3 regions of the Streptomyces sp. NPDC104313 genome follow, and region 3 is predicted to be linked to each of the others. Evidence: riboswitches for the same ligand, from Rfam matches in the RefSeq annotation. Region 3 holds a riboswitch; each other region holds the start of a gene.

Region 1 (4,175 bases), on a different contig from region 3:
CCAGGCCGCCAAGGACGTCGAGGAGACGAGCCTGCTCTCCCGGACGGGTGGCGCGCCCACGTTCGCGCTCGGCATGGCGGAGATCTTCTCCGCGGTGGTGGGCGGAACCGCGATGAAGGCGTTCTGGTACCACTTCGCCATCATGTTCGAGGCGCTCTTCATCCTCACCACCGTGGACGCCGGCACCCGGGTCGGGCGCTTCATGCTCCAGGACATGCTGGGCAACGTCTACAAGCCGTTCCGTGAGGTCAGCTGGAAGCCGGGCGTCTGGTTCGCCAGCGCCGTCGTGGTCGGCGGCTGGGGCTACTTCCTCTGGGTCGGTGTGCACGACCCGCTGGGCGGCATCAACCAGCTGTTCCCGCTCTTCGGCATCGCCAACCAGTTGCTGGCGGCCGTCGCTCTGGCCGTCTGTACCACCCTGCTCGTCAAGTCCGGCCGCCTGAAGTGGGCGTGGGTCACCGCGGTCCCGCTCGCCTGGGACGTGGCGGTCACCCTCACCGCGAGCTGGCAGAAGATCTTCTCCGACGACGTCAAGATCGGCTTCTTCGCCCAGCGCGACAAGTACCAGGCGGGCATCGACGCGGGCGAGGTACTGGCCCCCGCGAAGAACATGGACGACATGCGGACCGTCGTCACCAACTCCACCGTCGACGGGGTGCTGAGCGCGCTCTTCGCGCTCCTCATCATCGTGGTGCTCGTGGACGCCGGGCGGGTCTGCTACAAGGCGATCCGCGACCCGGAGAGCGTCAAGCTCCACGAGACGCCGTACGTCGAATCCAAGCTCGTCGCCCCGGCCTCGCTCTTCGCGACCAAGGAGGAGAAGGCCGAACTGGCCGCCGCCGGAGTCGGCCCGGAGGGCGGCATCCGCAAGGACGCGTCGGAGACGGGGAGCCGGACATGACGGTCGCGGACGTACGACGGGTGGCCGGACGGATCCGCTGGTATGTCCGTGAGCTGACCGGCGAGTCCACGTACGACCGCTATGTGGCGCACGCGAGGGCCCACGATCCGGACTCACCGGTGATGACCCGTCGCGCCTTCGAACGCAGCCGCACGGACGCCCGCGAGGCGGATCCCCGCGAGGGCTTCCGCTGCTGCTGAGCGCCGTCGGCCGGATCGGGCCGCCGCACCCCTCTCAGGGGCGCGGCGGCCCCTTTTCGCGTCCTCGGACGCGCCCGGGAACCGCTCGTTCTCCCGATGCCCGGAGCCCTCACCGTACGAAGGGATGTGCCCATGACGCCGCGCCCGATCGCCCCGGTTCCGGCCCCTCCTTCCGACCGTGACGCCTGCCCCGGCCCCGGCGGCAGCCCCGGCCCCGGCGAGGCCCCCGGACAGCGGCCGGTCATGCTCGGAGCCCATAGGATCTACCGTCGGCTCGGCTTCGTACGGTCCCCTGAGAGGGACGGGGAACCGGTGCCGGGGCTGCGGCTCATGGCCTTCCGGCTGGCGCTGGGGGCGCCCTCCTGAGGCGCACAGGAAATCGTCGCGACACAACATGTGGGGGCCTCATCATCCGGCGGCCCCCACATGTATGCTCGACCTCGCTGTCGCCGCAGGGGAATCCGGTGCGAATCCGGAACTGTCCCGCAACGGTGTGATCGGTGTGCTTTTGCACACCCGCAAGTCCGAAGACCTGTCGACAGCGCGTCCGGCTCGACCGAACCGGACGCCAGACGTCCGGGCCTCGCGGATAGGCCGGTGGACGCCGTCAGCTGTGCTGCCCTGCCCCGGGTTTCGCGCTGCCCGGCTTCCCCGCCTTCCGCCGGCCCCTGCCGAGCGAGGGAAAGCCCAGTGACCATCGCGCCCGCCGATCCGGTTTCAGCCACCGAATCCACAGTGCCCCCGGTGTCCCCGGTGTCGACCACGGCCGGGAAGGCCCCGAACGACGGACCCGGGACCGCTTTGCTGCGGACCCTGACCGACCTCACCGTCGATCTTCCCGACACCGACCCCGGACGGGTCGCCGCCGCCGCGCTGCGCGGACGCAACGCCCGCTCCGACGAGGCGGAGCTGCGCTCGCTGGCCACCGAGGCCGCCGCGGGGCTCATCTCCGAGGACCCGGCGTACTCCCGGCTGGCCGCCCGGCTGCTGACCCGCACGATCGCGGACGAGGCCACGGGCCAGGGCGCGACGTCCTTCTCCGCCTCGGTCGCCGTGGGCCACCGCGAGGGCCTGATCGCGGAGCGCACCGCCGCGTTCGTCACGCTCCACTCGGCCGCGCTCGACCAGCTCGTCGACCGGGCCATGGCGGACGGCGCCGACGACCGCTTCGGCTACTTCGGTCTGCGGACGCTGCACAGCCGCTACCTGCTGCGGCACCCGATCACCCGGCAGGTCATCGAGACCCCGCAGCACTTCATGCTGCGCGTGGCCGCGGGCCTCGCCGAGGACGAGTCGGCGCGGGCGCTTGCGGAGGTCGTCGCGCTCTACGGGCTGATGAGCCGGCTGGACTACCTCCCCTCCTCCCCCACGCTCTTCAACTCCGGCACCCGGCACCCGCAGATGTCCTCCTGCTATCTGCTGGACTCGCCGAAGGACGAGCTGGACTCGATCTACGACCGCTACCACCAGGTGGCGCGGCTCTCCAAGCACGCGGGCGGCATCGGTCTGTCGTACTCCCGCATCCGTGCCCGGGGTTCGCTGATCCGGGGCACCAACGGGCACTCCAACGGCATCGTGCCGTTCCTCAAGACGCTGGACGCCTCCGTCGCGGCGGTGAACCAGGGTGGCCGGCGCAAGGGCGCGGCGGCGGTCTACCTGGAGACCTGGCACGCGGACATCGAGGAGTTCCTGGAGCTCCGCGACAACACCGGTGAGGACCAGCGGCGTACGCACAACCTCAATCTGGCGCACTGGATCCCGGACGAGTTCATGCGCCGGGTCGACGCGGACACCGAGTGGTCGCTGTTCTCCCCCGCCGATGTGCCCGAACTGGTCGACCTGTGGGGCGACGCGTTCGACGCCGTCTACCGGGCGGCCGAGGCCAAGGGCCTGGCCCGCAGGACGATTCCGGCGCGTGAGCTGTACGGCCGGATGATGCGGACCCTCGCGCAGACCGGCCAGGGCTGGATGACGTTCAAGGACGCCTCCAACCGGACCGCGAACCAGACCGCCGAGCCGGGCCGGGTCGTGCACTCCTCGAACCTGTGCACCGAGATCCTCGAAGTCACCGACGACGGCGAGACGGCCGTCTGCAACCTGGGCTCGGTCAACCTGGGCGCGTTCGTCGCGGACGGTGCGATCGACTGGGAGCGGCTGGACGCCACGGTGCGGACCGCCGTGACCTTCCTGGACCGGGTCGTCGACATCAACTTCTACCCGACCGAGCAGGCCGGGCGCTCCAACTCCCGCTGGCGGCCGGTGGGCCTGGGCGCCATGGGCCTCCAGGACGTCTTCTTCCAGCTGCGCCTGCCCTTCGACTCCCCCGAGGCCCGCGCGCTCTCCACGAAGATCTCCGAGCGGATCATGCTCGCCGCGTACGAGGCGTCCTGCGACCTCGCGGAGCGGTCGGGTCCGCTGCCGGCCTGGTCCGAGACCCGGGCCGCGCGCGGGGTGCTGCACCCCGACCACTACGACACCGAGCTGAACTGGCCGGAGCGCTGGGACGCCCTGCGCGCCCGGGTCGCGAAGACCGGGATGCGCAACTCGCTGCTGCTGGCCATCGCGCCGACCGCCACGATCGCCTCGATCGCCGGGGTGTACGAGTGCATCGAGCCGCAGGTCTCCAACCTGTTCAAGCGCGAGACGCTCAGCGGTGAGTTCCTCCAGGTGAACGCCTATCTGGTGGACGAGCTGAAGAAGCTCGGCGTGTGGGACGCCCGCACCCGTGAGGCGCTGCGGGAGGCGAGCGGCTCCGTGCAGGGCTTCGCCTGGATCCCCGAGGACGTGCGGGCGCTGTACCGCACCGCGTGGGAGATCCCGCAGCGCGGCCTGATCGACATGGCGGCGGCCCGTACGCCGTTCCTCGACCAGAGCCAGTCGCTCAACCTGTTCCTGGAGACGCCGACGATCGGCAAGCTCTCCTCGATGTACGCGTACGCCTGGAAGCAGGGGCTGAAGACGACGTACTACCTGCGCTCGCGCCCAGCGACCCGGATCGCCCGTGCCGCGTCCGGCCAGGCGTCGGCCGCCGCCCCCATTCCCGTACAGCAGGCGTCGGCTCCCGACGCGGACGC
Region 2 (4,175 bases), on a different contig from region 3:
ACAGCCGTGCCGCCGGGATGGCCTCAAGCCCCTCGCGCAGCAGGGCCGCCGCCTCTTCGGCGCCGGGGACGCGCGGGGAGTGGATGTCGTAGACGCCCGGTCCGGCCTCGCGGGGATAGCCGTGGGCGGCCAGCTCACGGGCGACCTGCATATGGGAGCGGGCCGCCTCCAGGCTGATGACGTCGGCGTCGAGATCGTCGATGGCCTGGACGATGTCGCCGAACTCCGCGTAGCACATGTGGGTGTGGATCTGGGTGTCCGGCCGCACCCCGGAGGTGGCGAGCCGGAAGGACTCCGTCGCCCACTCCAGGTACGCGGCGTGCTCGACGGCCCGCAGCGGCAGCGTCTCGCGCAGCGCGGGCTCATCGACCTGGATGATCGAAGTGCCGCTCGCCTCAAGGTCGTCGACCTCGTCGCGCAGGGCGAGGGCCACCTGGCGAGCGGTGTCGCCGAGCGGCTGGTCGTCACGGACGAAGGACCAGGCGAGCATGGTGACCGGGCCGGTGAGCATGCCCTTGACGGGGCGTGCGGTCAGCGACTGCGCGTACGTGGTCCAGCGCACCGTCATCGGCCCGGGGCGCGAGATGTCGCCCGCGAGGACCGGCGGCCTGACATACCGAGTGCCGTAGGACTGCACCCAGCCGTGCTGGGTGGCGAGGTAGCCGGTGAGCTGCTCGGCGAAGTACTGGACCATGTCGTTGCGTTCGGGCTCGCCGTGCACCAGGACGTCGAGCCCGGCCTTCTCCTGGAAGGAGAGGACCTCGCGGATCTCGTCCTTGATGCGTTCCTCGTACCCGGCCCCGTCGATCCGCCCCGCACGCAGGTCGGCACGCGCGGCACGCAGTTCGGCGGTCTGCGGGAACGAGCCGATGGTGGTCGTCGGCAGCAGCGGCAGCCCGAGGTGGGCGCGCTGGGCGGCGGAGCGCTCCGGGTACGGCTGGGAGCGGCGGCCGTCCGCCTCGGTGACGGCTGCCGTGCGGGCGCGGACGGCCGGGTCGCGGGTGAGCGCGGCGCCGGCGCGGGAGGCCAGAGCAGCGCGGTTGGCGGCGAGTTCGGCCGTAATGGCGTCGGTGCCGCCGCCCAGACCGCGGGCCAGGACGACGATCTCCTCGGTCTTCTGCTTGGCGAAGGCGAGCCAGCGGGCGATCTGCGGGTCGATGTCGTGCTCGGCGGCGGCGTCCAGCGGGACGTGCAGCAGGGAGCAGGAGGCGGAGACGTCGACCCGGCCGGCGAGGCCGAGGAGGGTACCGAGGGTGGCAAGCGACTTCTCGTAGTCGTTGATCCAGATGTTGCGGCCGTTCACGACACCGGCGACCAGGCGCTTGCCGGGCAGTCCGCCGGCCGCCGCGAGGTCGTCGAGGTTCCCCGCGCCGGACTCGGTGAAGTCGAGGGCCAGCCCGTCGACGGGAGCCTTCGCCAGGACCGCCAGCGCCTCGCCGAGCCGCCCGAAGTAGGAGGCGACCAGCAGCTTGGGCCGGTCGGTGAGTCCGCCGAGCTCACGGTAGGCGCGGGCGGCGGCGTTCAGTTCGGCCGGGGTCCGGTCCTGCACGAGGGTGGGCTCGTCCAGTTGCACCCACTGCGCACCCGCCGCACGCAGATCGGCGAGGACCTCCGCGTACACCGGAAGCAGCCGGTCCAGCAGGGTCAGCGGTTCGAAGTCCGCCGGTGCCCCGGGGGCCGCCTTGGCCAGCAGGAGATAGGTGACGGGACCGACGAGCACCGGTCGGGGCGTCAGACCGAGGGCCAGCGCCTCCTTGAACTCCGCGACCTGCTTGGCGGAGTCGGCGGCGAACACCGTGTCCGGCTCCAACTCAGGTACGAGGTAGTGGTAGTTGGTGTCGAACCACTTCGTCATCTCCAGCGGGGCGACGTCCTGTGTGCCGCGGGCCATGGCGAAGTAGCCGTCGAGGGCGTCGGCGTCGACCGCTTCGCGGTGCCGCCCGGGGACGGCGCCGACCATGACGCTGGTGTCCAGGACGTGGTCGTAGTAGGAGAAATCACCGGTCGGCACGGAGTGGACGCCGGCCTCGGCGAGCTGCTGCCAGGTCCTCCGACGCAGCTCGGCGGCGGTCTCCCGGAGGGCGTCCGCGTCGACGCGGCCCTTCCAGTAGCCCTCGATGGCCTTCTTCAGTTCACGGTTCTGCCCCTGACGGGGGTAGCCGTACACGGTGGCCCGTGCTGCCGCGGCTGCGGGCTTCGCTGTCACGTGACTCTCCTTCGCGAGCGTGTCTGCATGACAGATCCCGGGACGGGACGCGGACGCGAAGGGATGACGCATCGGGCGGACACCGGGACACGTCGAACCGTGTCCGTCCACCTGACGGTTACGCCGACCCGCCCACGAGGTCACCGAGATCTCCGCACGCGAACGGTCGCGCGCGGGCAGCGGGCAGGTCTTCGGACTCGCGGGCACGTCTGCCGGGGCAGACACCTAATGGCCGTCGCTTCCCAGACCCTGCCGGGCCCAGTGCGTATGACGGCGGTCGTTCCCACTCACCGCTGCGGGGCAGTCCCGGATTTCCACCGGGTTCCCTCTTGCGACGCCCTGCCTGGAGGACAGGGCGAACCAGCTGCACCAGCCAGCCTAAGGGGACGCCCGGCACGCGCACACCGTTGTTCACACTTCGGACGGTGACATGGGACACGGGCCGGCGCACTTCCCGACTCCGGGCCGGACTCCCTCGCGGCGGACACCACGCTGAGCCACGCGTGTTCTCCGCCCGTTCGGCTGTTCGTCAGCGGCATGCTGACCACCAGTCAGGCCGAACGCGCCCCCGGGGCGTGACAGTGACACAGATGTAACCGAATGGCACAGAAACTGCGGAACCACCGAGCGTCACAAGCCGTTCTTCTTCCCACTACACGGCCGCCGACCCGCGGCGAGGCCGATCGAGGAAACGGAAAACGCCAGATGAAGAAGACAGTCGGGTGGGCCCAGGACGGCGACGACTGGACGATCACCGTGAACGGCCATCTGTATCGCGCCGTCGAACGGCCGACGAACGGTCGCGTGCACAACTACCTGGTGCGCGGCAGCGATCTGACCGCCGAATGCCCCAGCCTGGGACACGGCCTCGGTGTGATCCGGGCGCACGAGTCCCGGGGCTGACACTCCACAGGTCCGACGACGAGGTGCGGCGGCCGATGCCGCCCGCGCCTCGACTCGGGCCTTTCAGCGGTGCGTACGGTCCGCGCCGCCCGTAGCGCCCGGGTGCGCCGCACCACGCGTGCCACCCGTGCCATCCGTGCCATTCGCTCCGTCCGCGTCGTCCGTCTGGCGCAGCAGATACGTGTCCATGATCCAGCCGTGCCGTTCGCGGGCCTCCGCGCGCAGCCGGCCGATCCGGCCCGCCACCTCGTCGAGCGGTCCGGCGACCAGGATCTCGTCCGGGGTCCCGATGTAGGCGCCCCAGTGGATCCACCACCCCCTGCCCGTCAGCTGCGTGAAGCTCTCGTGGCCGTCGAGCATCACGACGAGGTCGCAGTCCTCGGGGAATCCCTGGGCGAGCCGTCGGCCGGGGGTGATGTGGATGGGGCGGCCGACCTGGTTCAGGGTGACGCGGTGCCGGGCGGCGAGGGCCGAGACGCTGCTGATGCCGGGGATCACCTCGTACTCGAACTCCACCGTTCCCCGCCCGCGGATGTCGTCCAGGATCGCGAGAGTGCTGTCGTACAGGGACGGGTCGCCCCACACCAGGAAGGCTCCGCACCGCCCCGGTGCGAGCTCCTCGATGATCAGGCGTTCGCAGATGTCGGCGCGGCGGTGGCGCCAGTCGCGCACCGCCGAGGCGTAGCGTCCGGCGTCCTGCCGGGTGCGGTCCCGCCACGGGTCCTCGGCTTCGACGACGCGGTAGGGGCCGGTCAGGTGTTCGGCGAGGATGTCCCGCCGCAGCCGGGTCAGCGCGTCCTTCTCCTTGCCCTTGCCCAGCACGAAGAAGACGTCGGCCCGGCGCATGGCCTTCACCGCGGCGAGTGTCAGGTGGTCGGGGTCGCCGGCGCCCATGCCGATGACGAGGATGTGACGGGGTGCGTCGCTCATGTCGGCCGATCATGCCAGGGGCGGTCGGGATGAACCGGCCCCGCGCATGCGTTGTGGACGTTTGTGGACGTTTGTGTCCGGCTCACAACGGGCCGGGACCCGAGGGCGGAGGCACGGCTGTGCATGGTGAGTACAA
Region 3 (4,175 bases):
CGAGCCGCAGGTCGTCCTGCCCGACGATCGCGGTGAAGGGATACGGCGTACTCACGAGGCCTCCTCGTTGACATCAACATCAGCAGTCTCAAGCCCCTGGGGCGGTGCGTCCGGGGACCCGGCGGAATCAGGCCCGGCGGACCTTGATCCGGCGGACCCGGCAAAATCAAGCCACTCCGGCGATTGAGGAGCGGGGTCCGGGGCAGCGCTCCGGCTCTCCGGAGCCTCCGCACCCGGCTCGGCCCCCGCACCCGCCCCCGGCGTCGAAGACGCCGCCGGCGCCCCCGGCGGCACGAACGGCAACCCAGCGGGCGCACCCCCCTCGATCAGCCGCCACAACGCATCCGTGTCCGCGTGCTCCTCCACCAGATCCCCGAGGCGATCGAGCTGCTCCTCCCGCAACTCCCCGAAACTCGTGTCCGGCGCCGGCACGAACCGCCGCCCGGCGGCTCGGGCCACCTCCACCAGGAACCGCCGCCGGAACGCGTCGCTCTCCAGCGACCCGTGCCAGTGCGTCCCCCACACCGCCCCCACCCGGCATCCGTCGAGGAACGGCTCCCCGCCCCGCACATCGGCCACCCCGTGGTGGATCTCGTACCCCTCCACCGGCTCGCCCAGCGCCGAACCGACCGGCCGCGCCAGCGTCTTGTCCCGGTCGAAGCGGATGCGCACCGGCAGCAGCCCGAGCCCGTCCACGATGCCCGCCCGCGACTCCACCTCGTCCTCGATCCGCTCGCCGAGCACCTGGAACCCGCCGCAGATCCCCAGCACCGGCCGGCCCTCCGCCGCCCGCCGCAGCAGCGCGTCCGCGAGGCCCCGCTCGCGCAGCCAGGCCAGCGCCCTCACCGTGCCGCGCGTCCCGGGCACGATCACCAGGTCCGCGTCGGCCAGCTCCTCCGCCCGGTCCACGAACCGCACGACGACGCCCGGTTCGGCGGCCAGCGCGTCCACGTCCGTGAAGTTCGACATCAGCGGCACCGCGCAGACCGCCACCCGCAGCACGTCCTCGCCGTACGGGGGCGTCACGACCGACTCCCGCACCGCACCCCGCAAGGACACCCGCAGGCCGTCCTCCTCGTCGATACCGAGCCCGTGGGCGAAGGGCAGCACCCCGTACGTTCGCCGCCCGGTCAGCTCGTACAGCATGTCCAGGCCCGGCTCCAGCAGCGAGACATCGCCCCGGAACTTGTTCACCAGATACCCCGCGACCAGCGCCTGGTCCTCGGGGTCCAGCAGCGCCGTCGTCCCGAAGAACGACGCGAAGACCCCGCCCCGGTCGATGTCCCCGACCACCAGGACGGGGAATCTCGAGGCCCGCGCGATCCCCATGTTCACGATGTCCGTGCGCCGCAGATTGATCTCGGCCGGGGACCCGGCCCCTTCGCAGATGACCGCGTCGTACGTGGCACGCAGCTGCTCCAGGCAGTCCGTCACCGTCCCGAGCAGTGCCTCCTGACGGCCCCCGTGGTACCCCCGGGCACTCATCTCGCCGACCGGCTTCCCCATCAGGACCACCTGGCTGGACCGGTCGCTGCCGGGCTTCAGCAGCACCGGGTTCATCAGGGCCGTCGGCTCCACCCGGGCGGCCTGCGCCTGCATCGCCTGGGCCCGGCCGATCTCCGCGCCCTCCCGGGTCACGAAGGAGTTCAGGGACATGTTCTGGGCCTTGAAAGGGGCGACCGCCACACCCCGGCGCGCCAGCCAGCGGCAGATGCCCGCCGTGACGACGCTCTTGCCCGCGTCCGATGTGGTCCCCGCGACCAGCAGCCCGCCGCTCATACCCGCTCCCGTTCCCGTTGCCGTACCGCGTTCCGTGCCGGACCGTTCATGACCGTCTCCGCTCCCGCCCCGCGACCAGCAGGCCCGCGATCAGCCGCCCCGCCACGCACACACCGAGGGCCAGTGTGCTCACCCGGCGCGACAGCCGTACCGCGCGTTCGATGTCCGCGCCCCGCACGTCCCGCCCGGACTCCCCGTTCAGCACCGGTCGGTGCTCGACGCGCCCCGCGTACGCCAGGGTCCCGCCCAGCCGTACGCCGAGCGCTCCCGCGAACGCGGCCTCCACCGGCCCCGCGTTCGGGCTCGGGTGACGCCCCGCGTCCGCCCTCCAGGCGCGTACGGCCTCCCGGGGCCGCCCGCCCGCCGCCACGGCCAGCGCGGCCGTCAGGCGGGCGCCGGGCCACCCCGTGAGGTCGTCCAGGCGGGCCGAGGCCCAGCCGTAGCGACGGTAGCGGGGCGACTTGTGGCCGACCATCGCGTCGAGCGTGTTCACGGCCCGGAAGCCGACGAGCCCCGGCACCCCGCCGATCGCCCCCCACACCAGCGCGCCGACGACGGCGTCCGAGGTGTTCTCGGCGACCGACTCGACGACCGCGCGGGCGATGCCCGGACCGTCCAGGGAGTGCGGATCGCGCCCGCACAGGTGCGGCAGCCGCTCCCGTGCCACGTCCAGGTCCCCGGCGGCCAGGGCGCCGCCGATGGCGCGGGCCTCCCGCCCCAGCGAGGTCACCCCGACGACGGACCAGGTGGTGGCGGCGGTCAGCGCGACGGCAAGCGCGGGGCGTCCCCGGGTGGCGCGGGCGGCCAGCGCGGCGACCCCCGCGGCGCCCCCGGCGCACACGAGGGTGTGCAGGGCGCCCGCGCCCCGGTCGTCACGCCACAGGCGGGATTCGGCCCGCGCGGCGGCGCGGCCGAATCCGGCGACGGGGTGGCCCCGACGGGGATCGCCGAGCAGGGCGTCGGCGATCAGCCCGGCCGTGGCGCCGTACGCGAAGACGCGGTCGGCACGCACGACTCAGCCCGTCGCGGGGAGAGGAGTTCCGGCACCAGGGCCTGTCGTAGGGGGCACAGGAAGCGGCACACGGCGGCCGGGCATGGCGTAGGTCCTCACTCAGGGTCCGCGCCCTGGTTCGACGTGACCGGCGACGAGAGTCTCCTGGCTTCCGGATCCGCGGTTCCCCCGGCCTTCCAGCCCGCGTGTCGCGAGCCGTGACGTCCGGTGTGGGGGAGCGCTCCCCGGTGACAGTGGCGGGACCGCGCCGGATTCGCACCGGCTTCCTCTGCTGTCGCCGTAAATGGCTCCGGCAGTCCACCACGCCCCGCGAACAACCGTCAACTCGCTGTTGACCTGCGGGGCTGCACGGTGTGCGGACGCACGTCGGGCCGGACACACGAGGGTGTGTCCGGCCCGAAGGTGTACGCGGTCAGGCGTGCGGGGATCGGGGTCAGGCGACGATCAGGTAGATCCCGTACGAGACCGCAGCAACGCACAGCCCGAAGCAGGCGTACGCGCCGGTGCGCGCCAGGGCGACCGATCCGCCGGAGCCGCTGCTTCCGGCCGTGGCGGACTGCTTGGAGAGGGCGACGATGCCCACGGTGAAGAGGCCGACCAGCGCGATGGTGACCACAAGACTGACACCGAAGACGGCGGCGAGAGCTGCCCAGTCGATTTTCATGCGGATCTGTCCTTACACCTTGGCCGACGGCCGGGCCGGGTCGTCGGGCACCGGGGCCGGAATGGTGGTCGTGAGGTCGGAGGCCGGGCCTCCGACGGGTGGCGGCTGGACCGCGGCGATGGCGGTGGTGACGACGCCCTGGGGCTCGTCGTCGCCCGTGTCGTTGACATTGGTGTGGTCGACCGGCTGGCGGCGCGAGGCCAGCCAGATGGCGAAGGAACCGCCCACCAGGAGGACCGCGGTCACAGCGATGCCCCAGGGTCCCTGCTTGGTCAGGAACTCGGCGCCCGCGCCGATCAGGCCCGCGGCCGGGAGCGTGAGGCCCCAGGCGACGAACATCCGGGTGGCGGTGGACCAGCGGACCACACCGCCCTTGCGGCCGAGGCCCGCGCCCATCACGGCACCGGAGCAGGACTGCGTGGTGGAGAGCGAGAAGCCGAGGTGCGAGGAGGCCAGGATGACGGTCGCCGCACTGGTCTGGGCGGCGAAGCCCTGCGGCGGCTGGAGGTCGGTCAGACCCCTGCCCATGGTGCGGATGATGCGCCAGCCGCCGAGGTAGGTGCCGAGCGCGATGGCCACACCGGCGGAGACGATGACCCACATGGGCGGGTTGGAGCCGGGGGCCAGGACACCGCTGGTGACCAGCGCCAGGGTGATGATGCCCATCGTCTTCTGGGCGTCATTGGTGCCGTGGGCGAGCGAGACGAGACCGGCGGAGGC

What was found. A riboswitch is a leader RNA that binds a small molecule or an ion and turns the genes downstream of it on or off. The one in region 3 is predicted to bind cobalamin.
Region 1: it holds a riboswitch for cobalamin, as region 3 does, so the genes downstream of both, ACZ60Q_RS17455 (ribonucleoside-diphosphate reductase subunit alpha) here and ACZ60Q_RS32515 (cobalamin biosynthesis protein) in region 3, are expected to answer to the same signal.
Region 2: it holds a riboswitch for cobalamin, as region 3 does, so the genes downstream of both, metE (5-methyltetrahydropteroyltriglutamate--homocysteine S-methyltransferase) here and ACZ60Q_RS32515 (cobalamin biosynthesis protein) in region 3, are expected to answer to the same signal.

What each region holds. Positions count from the first base shown of each region.
Region 1 covers NZ_JBVJMW010000006.1:390,144-394,318, reverse strand. The annotation lists gene ACZ60Q_RS17470 (carbon starvation CstA family protein) at 1-901, shown strand, start outside; gene ACZ60Q_RS17465 (YbdD/YjiX family protein) at 898-1,101, shown strand; partial or broken gene ACZ60Q_RS17460 (GNAT family N-acetyltransferase) at 1,336-1,467, shown strand; cobalamin riboswitch at 1,532-1,655, shown strand; gene ACZ60Q_RS17455 (ribonucleoside-diphosphate reductase subunit alpha) at 1,792-4,175, shown strand, end outside.
Region 2 covers NZ_JBVJMW010000002.1:201,633-205,807, forward strand. The annotation lists gene metE (5-methyltetrahydropteroyltriglutamate--homocysteine S-methyltransferase) at 1-2,206, opposite strand, end outside; cobalamin riboswitch at 2,372-2,586, opposite strand; gene ACZ60Q_RS04845 (hypothetical protein) at 2,912-3,109, shown strand; gene cobF (precorrin-6A synthase (deacetylating)) at 3,173-4,039, opposite strand; gene ACZ60Q_RS04855 (lipoate--protein ligase family protein) at 4,159-4,175, shown strand, end outside.
Region 3 covers NZ_JBVJMW010000020.1:58,589-62,763, reverse strand. The annotation lists gene ACZ60Q_RS32525 (putative cobaltochelatase) at 1-55, opposite strand, end outside; gene ACZ60Q_RS32520 (cobyric acid synthase) at 52-1,779, opposite strand; gene ACZ60Q_RS32515 (cobalamin biosynthesis protein) at 1,826-2,791, opposite strand; cobalamin riboswitch at 2,930-3,059, opposite strand; gene ACZ60Q_RS32510 (hypothetical protein) at 3,225-3,455, opposite strand; gene ACZ60Q_RS32505 (inorganic phosphate transporter) at 3,468-4,175, opposite strand, start outside.